Regions from separate parts of the Tenacibaculum sp. AWR4_210 genome, predicted to be linked through region 1. Evidence: riboswitches for the same ligand, from Rfam matches in the RefSeq annotation. Region 1 holds a riboswitch; each other region holds the start of a gene.

Region 1 (4,564 bases):
GTTAGCTCCTAACAGTCCAAGAATTTCACCTTGCTCAATTTGTAAATTCAAATTGTTTACCGCAGTATGCCCTTTAAACGACTTGCTTACTTGTTTTATTTGTATCATTGAAATTCAATTATTGCAACAGTGTGGCAAATATAATAAAGAAAGCTATTAATGCATATAGGTTGCTTTCAATTTAACAAATAAATTTAGTGGGCTATTTCAAAAGTACGCCAAGCACAGCTTCAACAGTATCCTGAATTTATTCCTTTCTTATGTTTTAAAAAACGCGTGGTAATATTGAACCCTATTGTTTTAGATAGAAAGGATCTTGAACACTTCCTACATCGTGCACATTATACATAAAGGCACCTCCTTTTCTCAGTTCCAAATCATCAAACAATCCTTGTGCATCAGCAGCAGCGAATACCTCATTTAGTATTTTTTTCACAGCTGCATCAGCCCATAAATTCAATTCTTTCACTCCTGAATTTTCATCTTCATAATGCATTTTATCATACACATCTTCTTCTTCCACGGCCTCAACATGGAATGGAGCACATACCGCAAAAGGATCTAAAGACACACCGTATCCGACATTCCATTCACCAAATTCTGCATACTCATAATAGTGAGGGTCAATGGTTAATTTATAATCTCTCATATTATAAAGGCCGAACGAAAAACTTTCGAATGGTGGTAGCTCCTGATCGCTATACTCAAATAAAATGGCATCGTAGGTAGTAGCATCTTGCAACTGCATGGTTTTCCAATATGGAATGGCTCGCAACAAATCACTTTCGACTTCTCGTTTATAGGTTTCCAGGTCGTACTCTTTGTAAAGAGACAATGCTTTTTGTATAGGTTGATAGGAACTCGTCAATCCAGCTACGCGATGCTCCATTTCAATAAGATCACGTCTTAATTTTTCATTCAACTTTTTATTTAATTCACTTATCATAGGATACTTTTTACAATGGTAATTGGTATAAATTATTCGACGATAAAGGGACTTTCTTTACACCGACTTTTACAAATCCTAAACTTTCGTAAAAACGACACAGTTTCACATTAGTGGCTACGGCATCAAGACGCAAAAACTCGCAGTCTTTTGCTCGAGCTTTTACTGCAATTTTTTGCAATACTAAAGCCCCCAGTCCACGACCGTTATAGGCTTCTTTGATTACCAAAGAATGTACGTAAAATGCCTGGTCATCTCGCAATCCCCAATAGTATTCATCTTTTTCCATGATTCTAACCATACCGATGGTTTTCTCTTGGAGATCTCGGATAAAATAGTACTCTCCTCGAGACAAGCCTTCTTTGACCCAGGCAATTTTTTCAATAGGAGGATGAATCCAATACTGCCAATGGTCCACATTTTTAGCTTGAATTTTCAATGCTGTTTCTTTAAACAGTGCAAGTACCTCATCCAGAGCTTCCTCGTCTGCAGGATGAAATTCAAATTCTATAGGTTCTAAGCTACTCATCAGGTAAACTTAAAAAAAATCTCTCATATTCAAAGCCTTCAAGCCTGTACTTACTTTTCTCCTAATTAAAATTACATACAACTTGGTCATTTCTGTGAAATCCTTACTTTTACGCCCGATTTTTGGTTTTTTACGCTGGTAAAAATTAAAAGGGAATTTGGTGAAAATCCAAAACTGTTCCCGCAACTGTGAGGTTTATTTACAACGAGCAATCAATTAAGTCACTGCTAACATTAGTGGGAAGGCGATTGTTCGGAACCGAGTCAGGAGACCTGCCAACAATTCATAATTTTATTAGTAACTCTCGGGTAAAGGGTTAGAAAATATACAACTACTCATCGTAGTATTTTCTGCACATTACCTGCTTAAAACTCATTTTTCAGCAGATGAAAAAATTTGTATTATGCAGTGTATTTATGCTGTTGGCTATTGTTGCCAATGCGCAATCATACACTACAATTTCAGGAACCGTAAAAGACCTGAAAACCGGAAAAACCATTTCCAATGTCACTGTAGCCTTTAAAAATGTACGCAAAGGTACCCATACCGATGCCAATGGCCATTTTCAGCTTCAAGTACCTACTAAAACTAAAACTGTTCAATTTTCAAAAATCGGCTATGAAACCGTAGTAAAGAACATTGCGTCATTGTCAAGTTCTGAGCCATTTATTCTTTTTCTACAAAAAGAAGTCATCGCTTTGGACGAGGTGCAAATCGACGCTAGGAAACAAGGTATGAAGCCTGCTGTTCTGGCTGTAGGAAAACTTCCTATTAAAGATATCGATGCTCCCGTTACTACCAACAGCGTCGATCAACGATTGCTCCTTCAACGCGGAGTGGACGATTTAGGAACGGCGGTAAAAAGTGCCACTGGAGTTCGACCTATTAATCGTTACGGTGGTTTTCAAACCTTCCGAATTCGCGGATTTAACAATTTTGTTTTATTGCTAGACGGAGTGCGTGATGAGCGTCATAATATATCGACAAGTGCTCCAAGTACTAACCTTGCCAACGTTGCTCGTATCGAAGTTTTAAAAGGCCCTGCAAGTGTACTATACGGACACTCAGCGCTAGGAGGAATTATCAACATCGTTCGAAAAAAACCAACCCTTCACGATACTGGTAACTTTACTATTAGCTATGGTAGCTATAAAAGTTATACCATGAGTGCTGGTTTTGGAGGTTCCATTTCTCCTGAACTCCGATACCGAACAGACTTTGGTTTGACCAGAAGCCAAGGGTGGCGAGACTACGGCGTGGCTACCAACAACGGATCTTTTGCTTTGACCTATACTCCGAGCTCTAAAGATCGTTTGGATTTTTACTTACAAGTCAATGACGACCAATACGACACCGATACGGGAATTCCGATGGACGACGACGGTTCACTAGTACCTGGCTTGGATCCAAAAACACGTTATAACGATCCGCAGGATTATCTCAAACACAAACGCTACGACGCTCAATTAAAATACACGCATGAGTTTTCTGAAACATCAAAACTTACCAACCTTTTGTCCTATGCAAGTGACGATATTGATTACCTCTCTACAGAATTCTTAGTATTAAACGCTACTAAAGACGCTATTAAAAGAAATTTTCCTTTCTATTTTAATCATCAAACAAAAACATTACAAAATCAGCTCGATTATAGTTTTCAAGCCACAACGGGTAGTATAAAACACCAACTTTTACTCGGAAATTCTTTGAGTTTTTTGGATAGAAAAACCTTTAGAGGTAAGGTGATTGGCCCTGGTACGTTTACGACCATTTCTGTTCAAAACCCCGTATTAAACCAAGGACATATCGAAGCTGTTGACGACAAAGTAGATGTTAAGGAAGAATTTGTCAGTGGTTTTTACCTACAAGATGCCATTAGTATTTCAGAGCACTTTAAAGCCATGATAGGTCTGCGTTATGATATTTTTGATGGAACCTACTACAGAGATGAACTCAACAAGGATCGCGTTGTGCTTACTTCAGGAACGCGCACCACGATCCCACCAACTGCCTTTACCTATCGCGCGGGAGTTGTTTACCAACCCATTCCTGATGCGCTGAGCTTTTTTGCTTCGTATTCTAATTATTTTAAACCTTCTCGAAGAGTAGCTCCCAATGGTGTTGTTTTTGATCCGGAAAAGGGATACCAAATAGAAGGTGGTGTTAAGTATCAGAAAAACCAACGTTTTTCCGCAACCTTATCAACCTACTACCTACTTAAAAATAACATTGTTGAACGAACGAGTGTCAATGATTACCAACAAATTGGAGAAGCCGATTCTAAAGGAGTTGAATTAGATATTGAAACACAGCCTGTTCCTGGATTCTACCTAAAAGCAGGATATGCTTTTGTCGATGCAAAGGTACGGTCATACAACCCTCAATTACAACGTGTAGCTCCCGGTAACTCACTGCGTTTTGCTCCGAAACACAGTGCTAATTTCTGGGCCAACTACGAGTTCCAATCGCGAGCTTTGCACGGTATCGGACTCGGATTTGGAGGAAACTACGTGAGTAGTAATTTCACCAACTCGAGCAATACTTTTACGCTTCCGGCCTATACTACCCTAGACGGAACTATCTACTATCAAGCCAAACGCGTGCGCATAGGGGTAAACATTAACAACCTTGCCAATACACTGTATTACACAGATGCTATTTACGATCGTCAGTTCTTTGTAGGACAAGGTCGTAATTTCAGAATATCATTAGCTTATAAATTATAAACCGAAGTGCCCTCCCTTGTCGAGGGCACTCTTTTTATTTCATGAAGAAAATAATTACCCTTCATCGTTGGTTAGGAACGTTTTTTAGTTTCCTCTTTCTCATTTGGTTTCTTTCCGGAATTGTCATGATGTATAAGAGCTTTCCTTTTTTGAGTACTTCACAAAAGAGAGCCTTACAACAAAGCGCTACAACTGCAACATTGAAAGCCCCTTCGGAAGTTTTTCCCGATTACCGTAATGACACCTTACACCAACTCCGAATTAACTATCAGCTACAGCGTCCTGTTTATCACCTAACCTCCAGTAACGGCACCCTTATTTCTAGATATGGAGATACCGGGCAACAGCTAACTACCAACAGTG
Region 2 (4,564 bases), on a different contig from region 1:
ACTGGTTTTGTTGGCAAAAAACATTGATTGCTGCCCCACCATGTAAAAAGTTAAGCACCATTTGTTGGGTAACTTCCTGTGGGTATGGGCTTACTTTATTGGTAGTTGCGATTCCGTGGTCACCCGCAAAAACAACGATGGTAGGGGCAACTATTTCAGGAGTACAAGTTTCTTGTATTTGGCCTATTTGCAAGGCTATTTTTTCGAGAGTGCCAAGGGCTCCTAAAGGTTTTGTTTTGGTGTCGATGGCCTGTTGAAGTTCAGGTACTAAGGTTGTCGGTAATGGTGCTATCGTAAACATGTTGTTTATTTTAAGTGTAAAGGGAGTCCAGAAACCATAAAGGTTGCTTTGTCTGCACGTTGTGCAATATATTGATTCATCCAGCCTTGAAGTTCTACAAACTTTCTTCCAATAGAACTCGTTGCGTGCAGTCCCATGCCAATTTCATTAGAAATGATAATGATATTACCGTCTATTTGTTGCAGTTTGTCGAATTCTTCTTTAGCGAGTTGTAAGCTCTTCTGCACGTCACTTTCTGTATCTGTAAAGTAATTCGTGAGCCAAAGCGTTACACAGTCAATTACCACGGTTTGTCCTGCAGCGATGACTGTACTGAGTTTTTTTTCTTCTTCAACGGTGCTCCACTGCTCTCCGCGATCATCGATATGTCGTTGTACGCGCTTTTTAAAATTAGCATCCCAAATACGAGAGGTGGCTAAGTAAATTGGTGCTGATGACAAGGACTCTGCAAGTCGCTCTGCGTAAGAGCTTTTTCCGGAACGTTCTCCTCCAGAGATGTAGTAAATCATAGAAGATAAATTTTGAAATACAAAGATTAGAAAGATTTTGATAGCAAAAAAGACTTTTTATCACGAATTCGTTAGAAAGTAGCACGAAAAGAAATGAAAAATTAAAATATTGATAAAAAAACGGTAATATATGATTCAGTAATTAAAAGAATGCTATACATTTGCCCCGAATTTTGGTTTTTCCTTTGTTGCCCAACGGGCGAGGAAAATTAAAAGGGAATTCGGTGTAAATCCGAAGCTGTTCCCGCAACTGTAAGCTAAACCGCTTATTATCATTCAAGATTACCACTGTATTTATGGGAAGGTAGATAATAAGACGCAAGCCAGGAGACCTGCCAATTTTCAAGAATTCGAACTTTCGGGATAAAAGTTTGGGGGCGGTTTACTGCGCTGATTTTTTTCCTGAATATTTAAAAATTAAAGTAACATTTACTAATGAGAAAACAATTATTTTTTGTTGGTGCCTTGGCACTATCAATGGTAGGGGGAAGTTTGTACGCTCAGGAAAATGAGCAAACGAAAAATGAAGAGTTGGACGAAGTTGTGGTAACGGCAACCAAGTTTGATTTGAAAAAAGAGCACACGGGTAAGGTGATCTATACCATCTCTCAAAAGGAAATTCAACAAAACGCTGGAAACACAGTAGTTCAGTTATTAAACAATTTACCAGGAATTGAAATTAATGGTGCAAACTCGAATAGAGGACGTCAAATAGGAACTTATATCCGTGGAGGAAGAAGTAGACAGGTGTTGGTGTTGATAGACGGTATTCCGGTATCTGATGCATCGGGGATCAATCAGAGCTATGATTTGCGTTTGTTGTCGTTAAACCAGATTGAAAAAATTGAAGTTTTAAAAGGAGCTGCTTCTACCTTGTATGGAACAGGAGCTGCAACAGGGGTAATTAATATCATATTAAAGAAATCGTCAAAACAAGCGATCCGCGCTACCTATGAAGCGAGTATCGGTACGTACAACGATAGCAAGTCGTTTAGTGCCCGTCCAAATAATAAAAATCAAAACGTTAGTATCAACGGAACGCTTGGGAATTTGAAGTACTTGGCCTATTTTGATTTAACTGGAGTTGAAGGATTGTCAGCTGCTAAGAGCAAAACGGATCAAGTTTTTGAAGATGATTCTTTTTACAGCAAAAATGCCTTGGTAAAATTAGGCTATGATTTTACGGAGAATCTCGATTTAGGATTATTTCTTAACTACGATGAGTTTGATTCGGAATTTGATGCAGGTGCCTACAGAGATGAAGCGAGAAATACTTGGGCATTTTCTCAAGTTCGCTACGGTGTAAAACCGAAGTTTAGTTATGAAAATGGAGAAGTGTACGTGTTGGCGTCTTTTAATAAAATAACACGTAATTTAAAGCAGTACAGTAGCTTTTCTAAATCGATTAACGAAAGTATGTATGAAGGAACTGCGGTAAACATTGACGTGGTAAACAAATATGCTTTTATGGATAACAAATTCCAAGTGATTACTGGTTTCAATTTCCAAGAGCACAAGAACGAAACCAATACGCCTTTTGCCCAAATTAATAAGGACGTAGCAAACTTTACTACTTCAGATCCGTACGTATCTATGGTTTATATCAGTGATTTTGGATTGAATGTGAACGCAGGAGGACGTCTTAATATTCACAGTAATTACGGGAATCATTTTGTTTATGACGGAAACGTATCATACAATGTAATGAATACTAATGATTACGGAGTGAAGTTGTTAGCGTCGTACGGAACGGCCTTTATTGCACCGAGTACTTACCAGTTATTTTCACAATACGGAGCACTTACTTTAAACCCGGAAACCAGTGCTACTTTTGAAGCTGGATTTGAGTCTTATTATAAAAATTACAAGTTGAATGCCGTATTCTTTAACCGTAAGGTGAACGATGCGATAGTATTCCAAAGTTTGTCAGCTGCTCCTTGGGGAGTGTATGCAAACTCTAATGGAACTGTAAAAACCAATGGGGTAGAAGTACTTTCAGAGGCGAAACCTCTCGAGTATGTTAAATTGACGGCAAATTATACCTATACGAATAAAGATGATAATGAAGGAGCTAACAATTATATTCCGAAACACAAAGTTGTGGCAGGAGTTGAGTTAACGCCTATTAAAAATGCAGCTTTTGCCTTTGTGTATAAGCACATTGGTGATCGTACAGTATTTGATAAGTACGGATCTTTTGGACCACGAGGTGAAACGGTAACCATTGACAGTTATAATTTACTCGATTTTACAGCGAATTATTCATTGTTAAACAAAAAAGTTACCTTCTTCGGAACGGTATCGAATATCTTCAATACTGATTTTGAAGAAACCTTAGGGTTTTCAACCTTAGGAAGAAATGTAAAATTAGGAGTTCGTTTAAACTTTTAAACGAATTGTTTGTTTCCAAAAAAGGCGCACTTCGGTGCGTCTTTTTTTATGGTAAAAACTTTGCCTGTTCAACAGGAGTTGGAATGCGGCATGCAGCCCTTTTCCCAAACCAACGATAGCGGTTTTTGGCCACCCAATCGTACAGTACATCTCGGAGTGATCTCGGCACCAACCATCCGATGGCAAGGAGGTACCAAAATCCGCCAAAACTAGTCCCTATTTTGAGCACTGCCGTCGATTTTATATCGCAGGAACCCCCAGGTTCATAAAGAATGATGGAATCCACAGCTTCAGATGTGAGATTTAAATGGGCTTGCACCGCACTACCAGTTTTCGAATCCAAGGCCGCAAAAACATACAAATTATTTTTGTCATATTTTAAAATGCGCTGGACCGAAGCATCGCAAAAATTGCATACTCCATCAAATAAAACAAGTCGCTTGCCCTTAGGAATATCGAACATTTGATTCAGATTGTTATTTATTTGATAAAATTACCAATTGTTTTTGTAACATTAATTATAAATGAGCGTCTTGTAAAAGAAAGCGGATATTGAGTAAGAATTTTCTAATGATGAGAAGGATTACTTATCATAAAACAAACTAACAGATGATACGAATCGAAAATCTGCACAAATCTTATCCAATTGGTAAAGATTCACTGCACGTTTTAAAAGGATTGAACTTACATATTAAAGAAGGAGAATTTGTTTCTATTATGGGATCATCGGGATCTGGGAAATCAACACTCCTGAATATAGTAGGCTTACTCGATGTACACGATGAAGGAAAATATTATTTAAATGATCAGTTAATTGAGGATTTAAATGAGAAGAAAGCTGCTATTCTAAGAAATAAATTCTTGGGATTTGTTTTTCAGTCTTTTAACCTGATTTCATATAAGACAGCCGTTGAAAATGTCGCACTTCCGCTGTATTACAAAGGAGTAGGGCGAAAAGAACGCATTCAAATAGCGTTGGACTATTTGGAAAAAGTAGGCTTAAAGGAGTGGGCAAATCACCTGCCTAATGAGTTGTCGGGAGGACAAAAACAACGGGTAGCCATTGCCAGAGCCTTGGCAACCAAGCCCAAAGTAGTATTGGCGGATGAGCCTACCGGAGCCCTCGATTCATCGACAACGGATTCGGTAATGGATTTACTGAAGGAAATTAATGACGAAGGAATGACGGTATTCGTTATTACTCACGAAGAAGATGTTGCAGAACAAACAGATAGGGTGGTTCGATTGAAAGATGGGGTCATCATCAGTGATGAATTAACAGAGTCGGGTAAATCAAAAGCTAAAGTTCATAAGTATGTTTGATTTAGATCGCTGGAGAGAAATATTTCAGAGTATCAGTAAA
Region 3 (4,564 bases), 100 kb from region 1:
CTTTTACCGTCAGTAATTCTGGGTCACCGGGTCCTGCTCCAATAATAGAAATTTTGGCCATGCTTAAATTAGTTTTAAAGGATCGGGGAATTTATATACGTATGCTAGTTTTTCTTTACTCTTACGATTTGAAATCAGTTTGAAATTTGTAGGTGTTTGTTCCTGTACAAATTCTGGAGCCGTTAATCCAAGGCGCGCTGCTGCTAGGGTATAAAAGTGCTCACGTGTAGGATGCTCGTCAGAACAACCATTGAAAATTTCACCCCAACTTTCTGTTTCAATGATGCGTTGAATGAGTCCTATACAGTCATCGCGATGTATGACATTGACGGGTGATTTTCCATTTCTGAGCTCTTTTTTGTTAGCCAAAAATCGTCCTGGCAAACGATCGTACCCAATCAACCCCGAAAATCTAAGGATGGTTAATCGTTCTTGTAAAGCCTCTTGAAGAGCTTGCTCTGCAACTCGCACCGCTAAGCCAGATGCTTTTTCAGGATGAAGGGGTAAAGACTCCGTAACCCAATCATTGGTGTTTTGATACACAGAGGTTGAGCTGATAAAGAGAACCTTTTGATGTTCTTTTATAAACGGGAGTAAAGCCGATACCTGCTGTGGGTAAACGGTTTCAATAGCATCGATACGTCGCTTCGGTGGAAAGTTGATAATGATAATATCACTGCCCTCCAAAAAAGATGGAATCTCATGAGTATTCGTCGTCGATCCTAAGGAAAAAACAAAAGGAGTAAATCCTTGAGCTTTTAGCATTTCCACTTTAGAGACGCTCGTAGTTGAAATATGAATAGTATAGTCTTCTGCTAGTACGGTAGCTAAAGCACCACCGAGCCAACCTGAACCAACTATACTAATTTGTGGTAACTTCATCGGCAATTCTAGGTGAGTTAATAGTCATTTCTAAATATATTGTCATTAGATAAGTCCAAAGGTCTTGATTTTCTTTTGGAATTAAAAAATTCACAATCGGTTTTCCTTTTCTGTTTTTTAAATGTATAGCCCCCTGATAGCGCTCATGATTATCGAACCAGTATACCTCAGAAACACCTACTTTTCGACTTAGAATTTCTGGGGCTACCTCTTTCTCCATAGCTTTGGTAATTGGACCGATGGCTATAGCGAGTTCCGCTTCAGGTCCCTTAATCATAAGGTCAAAAGCATCTGTGTATTTTACCTGATGCTCAGTGGTAATTCGCGTGTTTTGGATAGGGTGGAGCAGTTCGAAGTTTGGAAACTTTTCAAACATGGTTTTTAGTACGGGATATAAAAACTGGTCAGAGGCTGAGGCTCTGGCAACGAGTACAGTCCCGTATTCCTCATGAACTTTGGGTTTAAATACCACAGGAGTAACCTTGCGTTCTCGGTTAGATAAAACGCTTTCACCGCCTTCTTTAAATAATAAATAGGCCTCTACTGGTGATTGCGCAGTAGTGTGGGCCTCTACTATTTCAATTACTTTTTGTTGGTCTAGTTGTTTGTACCAAAAATTTCCAGGCTGAACTATGAGCGTAGGAGCATCTTCACAACGACCGTTACAACGAGTTTTTATGGTATGAGTGCTGTGCCATAAGTCGGCATTTCTCAAATGGGCTCTAGCTTCTCTAACACTCAATTCACTATGTGCCTTCCTGCACGATCCGCCATCACAAAACTGAAAGGTGGTGGTTACTTTTGATAAGTCTTTTCCCATACCTAGCGTTTTGAATAGATTGTAGTGTTACAAGAAAAAAGCAGAAATGCCGAAGAGTAGGTCTTTTGGAACAGTATTCCAGACCATACCCTGCTTAAAATCATTGAATTTGTCATAATTGTGTTGATAATAGCAGGTAAGGGAAGAAAATATGTAACTATTTTCGAACTCTTTACCCGAGAGTTAATAAATATACACAAAGAGGCAGGTCTCCTGGCTTCGCTCTATTTTGTACACCTTCCCATAACGAATTACAGTGGTTGTCGTACAAAAATTGGTGAGAGCTTACAGTTGCGGGAACAGCTTTGGGTTTGCACCAAATTCCCTTTTAATTTTTAGTGTGCTAAAAAACCAATTTGTTACCTGCGAATATAAATGATATTATTTTAAATCAATGTGATGATGTCGAGAAACAGAAGGAATCATTCCTAATGAAGGTGGTTTGTATATTGAATCACGGCAGTAACGCGTTTGCTTACAGTTGTTTTTTGAAGTTGAATAATTTCAAACCCCAAGTCTTTGTAGGTCTTTACTAACTCTTTATGCAGGGCCTGGGCTTCTGTGTACGATTGTAGTCGTTGTGGATCTTGCTCGTAGATCGCCTCCCATGCAGGTAGTAAAAAGACAGTCGGATAGTAAAAATCGAAGTAATTAAAAGTTTTCCATTGGGTACTGATAAGGCCTCCATAATGTTTTAAGTAGGCGATGTTATCTGGTAATCCACGGTCTACAAAAGCAAAATTTGAAATGGGTTCATCAAATTTAGCTAAAGTGTTCTCATAGACGAGCTCCGTAAATCCGGTAACATCTTGCCAAGGGGTTTTTTGACCTTTCTTAGCTTGCTGTTCCTCAATAACCGCACGAGCAATTTCATCAAAGCATTGCATACCTTTGTTTCTGAGAGCTTTCAACAAGCTAGTTTTTCCAGAACCCGGACCTCCTGTTATGATAATTCGATTCATAGTGTGTAATAAAGGTATTGTAAAATAGCGATAAGAACTACAAAACAAAAAGTACTTCGTTGGTTGATCTTGGATACGGCTTTGAATTCAGTGGGGAGTACTTGACGTGAGTTAGTCCCTATATAGGGTTTGTTTACCAGTTTTCCATGGTAAACATTCGGGCCCCCAAACTGACAATCCAAAATAATAGCTAATGCTGCTTCCGGATATCCCGCATTCGGGCTTGTGTGATTTTTTGCTTGCCTCATGACTGTAGGGAGCTTATGTAACTTTCCACTGACGAGTAACATGAGCACTGCCGTTAATCGGGCAGGAATAAAATTAAAAACATCATCTAGCTTGGCAGCAAACTTCCCAAAATAATAATAACGGTCATTTTTGTATCCAATCATGGAGTCTAAGGTGTTAATCATTTTGTAGAGCATCGCACCGGGAATTCCCAAAAAAGCATAGTAAAACAAAGGGGCAATTACACCGTCACTGAGATTTTCAGAAACAGTTTCAAATACCGCTTTGGTAATTTGTTGAGTATCTAGTGATCGGGTATCTCGACCTACAATCCATGACAGTCTTGAGCGTCCCTCTTCGATGCCTTTTTCGAGAGCAGTAAATACGGCATTGCCTTCTTCAAGCAGACTTTTGTTGGCCAGTGCGTAAAACAAAAAAATACTTCCGATGCTCAGTGATACATAGAGGTATTGAGCAGTCCATTGCATGAGAAACCAAAAAAAGAGAAAAGTAGCAACGCAAAGGAGAGCAGTTAGCAAAAGTCCTTTTAAAAATCGATGAGTTCCATGGTTTAATAATCGAGTACCTAGGGAAATCGCATTTCCAAAGAGTCGAATAGGGTGTGGTAACATTCGCGGATCACCCATAAGAAGGTCTAGTACATATCCAAGTAATAAAGGTGAGATGCTTATCAGTGCTTCCATGCTTTTAAGGCTTTTAAGAGTAGGTTGTTTTCAGAGTCACTTTGCCCCGAAATTCTAAAATAACGCTGGTTTAAACCTTTGAAATTAGAAGCATCTCTAATCAACAGCTGGTGTTCTTCAGCCAAGTAGTTTTTTAGGCGTTGAGATACGTAGTCTTGCATCTTTACCAAGAAATACGAAGTTCGAGAAGGGATACTATGAAAACCAGGAATCTCTGAGATAGCAGTTTGAAGTTCGTAACAACGTTGCAAATATGTGGAAAAGTCAGGATATAACGATGCATAGTTTTGGAAAATATACCGTCCAGCACTAAGCGCTAAAGCATTGACATTCCAAGGCATTTTGTGTGCAGCAATAGCATCGATAATGGCAGTAGCTCCCATAAGGTAGCCAAGGCGTAAGCCGGGAATGCCAAAGACTTTGGTCAGTGATTTTACGATGATGAGGTTGTTGTGTTCCGCTAATAATGGGACTACCGAAATAGCACTACTCGTAAATTCAATATAAGCTTCATCAATAACGAAATAAGTATCGGGGTATTTTTTTAAAAGCAGCGCTATTTCTTCGCTACTATTTTCAAATCCATCCGGATTGTTCGGATTACAGATAAAAGCAATATCAGAATTAAATTGATGGGTAGTACAGTCGTGTCTGTGTAAGTATTCTATTTGTAGGCCGTGAACTCTAGAGGCCAATTCATATTCCGAAAAACTGGGATAACAAATACTCACTCGTTTCTTACTGAAGTGTTGGGCAATGAGATAGAAGGCTTCAGTAGCGCCATTGCTAACTAGGATGTTTTGCTCAGAAACTTCGTGTTTAGCTGCGATTTGTTTTTTCAGAAATTCACCACTTGGAGCTGGGTATTGATCAATCGTATTAATTTGTGTGCGTAAATGCTCTTTAAGATCTGGTGCACTTCCTGTAAACCAAACATTAGAGCTGAAATTAGCCTTGAAATTAATATG

Evidence for each region. A riboswitch is a leader RNA that binds a small molecule or an ion and turns the genes downstream of it on or off. The one in region 1 is predicted to bind cobalamin.
Region 2: another riboswitch for cobalamin. It lies ahead of ACXAG7_RS07560 (TonB-dependent receptor plug domain-containing protein); the one in region 1 lies ahead of ACXAG7_RS16880 (TonB-dependent siderophore receptor).
Region 3: another riboswitch for cobalamin. It lies ahead of ACXAG7_RS16495 ((2Fe-2S) ferredoxin domain-containing protein); the one in region 1 lies ahead of ACXAG7_RS16880 (TonB-dependent siderophore receptor).

What each region holds. Positions count from the first base shown of each region.
Region 1 covers NZ_JBSWYF010000010.1:104,699-109,262, forward strand. Annotated here, with positions in the region: gene ACXAG7_RS16865 (ABC transporter ATP-binding protein) at 1-108, opposite strand, end outside; gene ACXAG7_RS16870 (hypothetical protein) at 293-946, opposite strand; gene ACXAG7_RS16875 (N-acetyltransferase family protein) at 957-1,475, opposite strand; cobalamin riboswitch at 1,582-1,769, shown strand; gene ACXAG7_RS16880 (TonB-dependent siderophore receptor) at 1,862-4,201, shown strand; gene ACXAG7_RS16885 (PepSY domain-containing protein) at 4,243-4,564, shown strand, end outside.
Region 2 covers NZ_JBSWYF010000003.1:347,463-352,026, reverse strand. Annotated here, with positions in the region: gene cobT (nicotinate-nucleotide--dimethylbenzimidazole phosphoribosyltransferase) at 1-301, opposite strand, end outside; gene cobU (bifunctional adenosylcobinamide kinase/adenosylcobinamide-phosphate guanylyltransferase) at 307-810, opposite strand; cobalamin riboswitch at 968-1,164, shown strand; gene ACXAG7_RS07560 (TonB-dependent receptor plug domain-containing protein) at 1,246-3,201, shown strand; gene ACXAG7_RS07555 (thiol-disulfide oxidoreductase DCC family protein) at 3,248-3,664, opposite strand; gene ACXAG7_RS07550 (ABC transporter ATP-binding protein) at 3,811-4,524, shown strand; gene ACXAG7_RS07545 (ABC transporter permease) at 4,517-4,564, shown strand, end outside.
Region 3 covers NZ_JBSWYF010000010.1:3,185-7,748, reverse strand. Annotated here, with positions in the region: gene cobA (uroporphyrinogen-III C-methyltransferase) at 1-61, opposite strand, end outside; gene ACXAG7_RS16500 (Rossmann-fold NAD(P)-binding domain-containing protein) at 64-882, opposite strand; gene ACXAG7_RS16495 ((2Fe-2S) ferredoxin domain-containing protein) at 863-1,702, opposite strand; cobalamin riboswitch at 1,889-2,073, opposite strand; gene ACXAG7_RS16490 (AAA family ATPase) at 2,131-2,664, opposite strand; gene cbiB (adenosylcobinamide-phosphate synthase CbiB) at 2,661-3,596, opposite strand; gene ACXAG7_RS16480 (pyridoxal phosphate-dependent aminotransferase) at 3,584-4,564, opposite strand, start outside.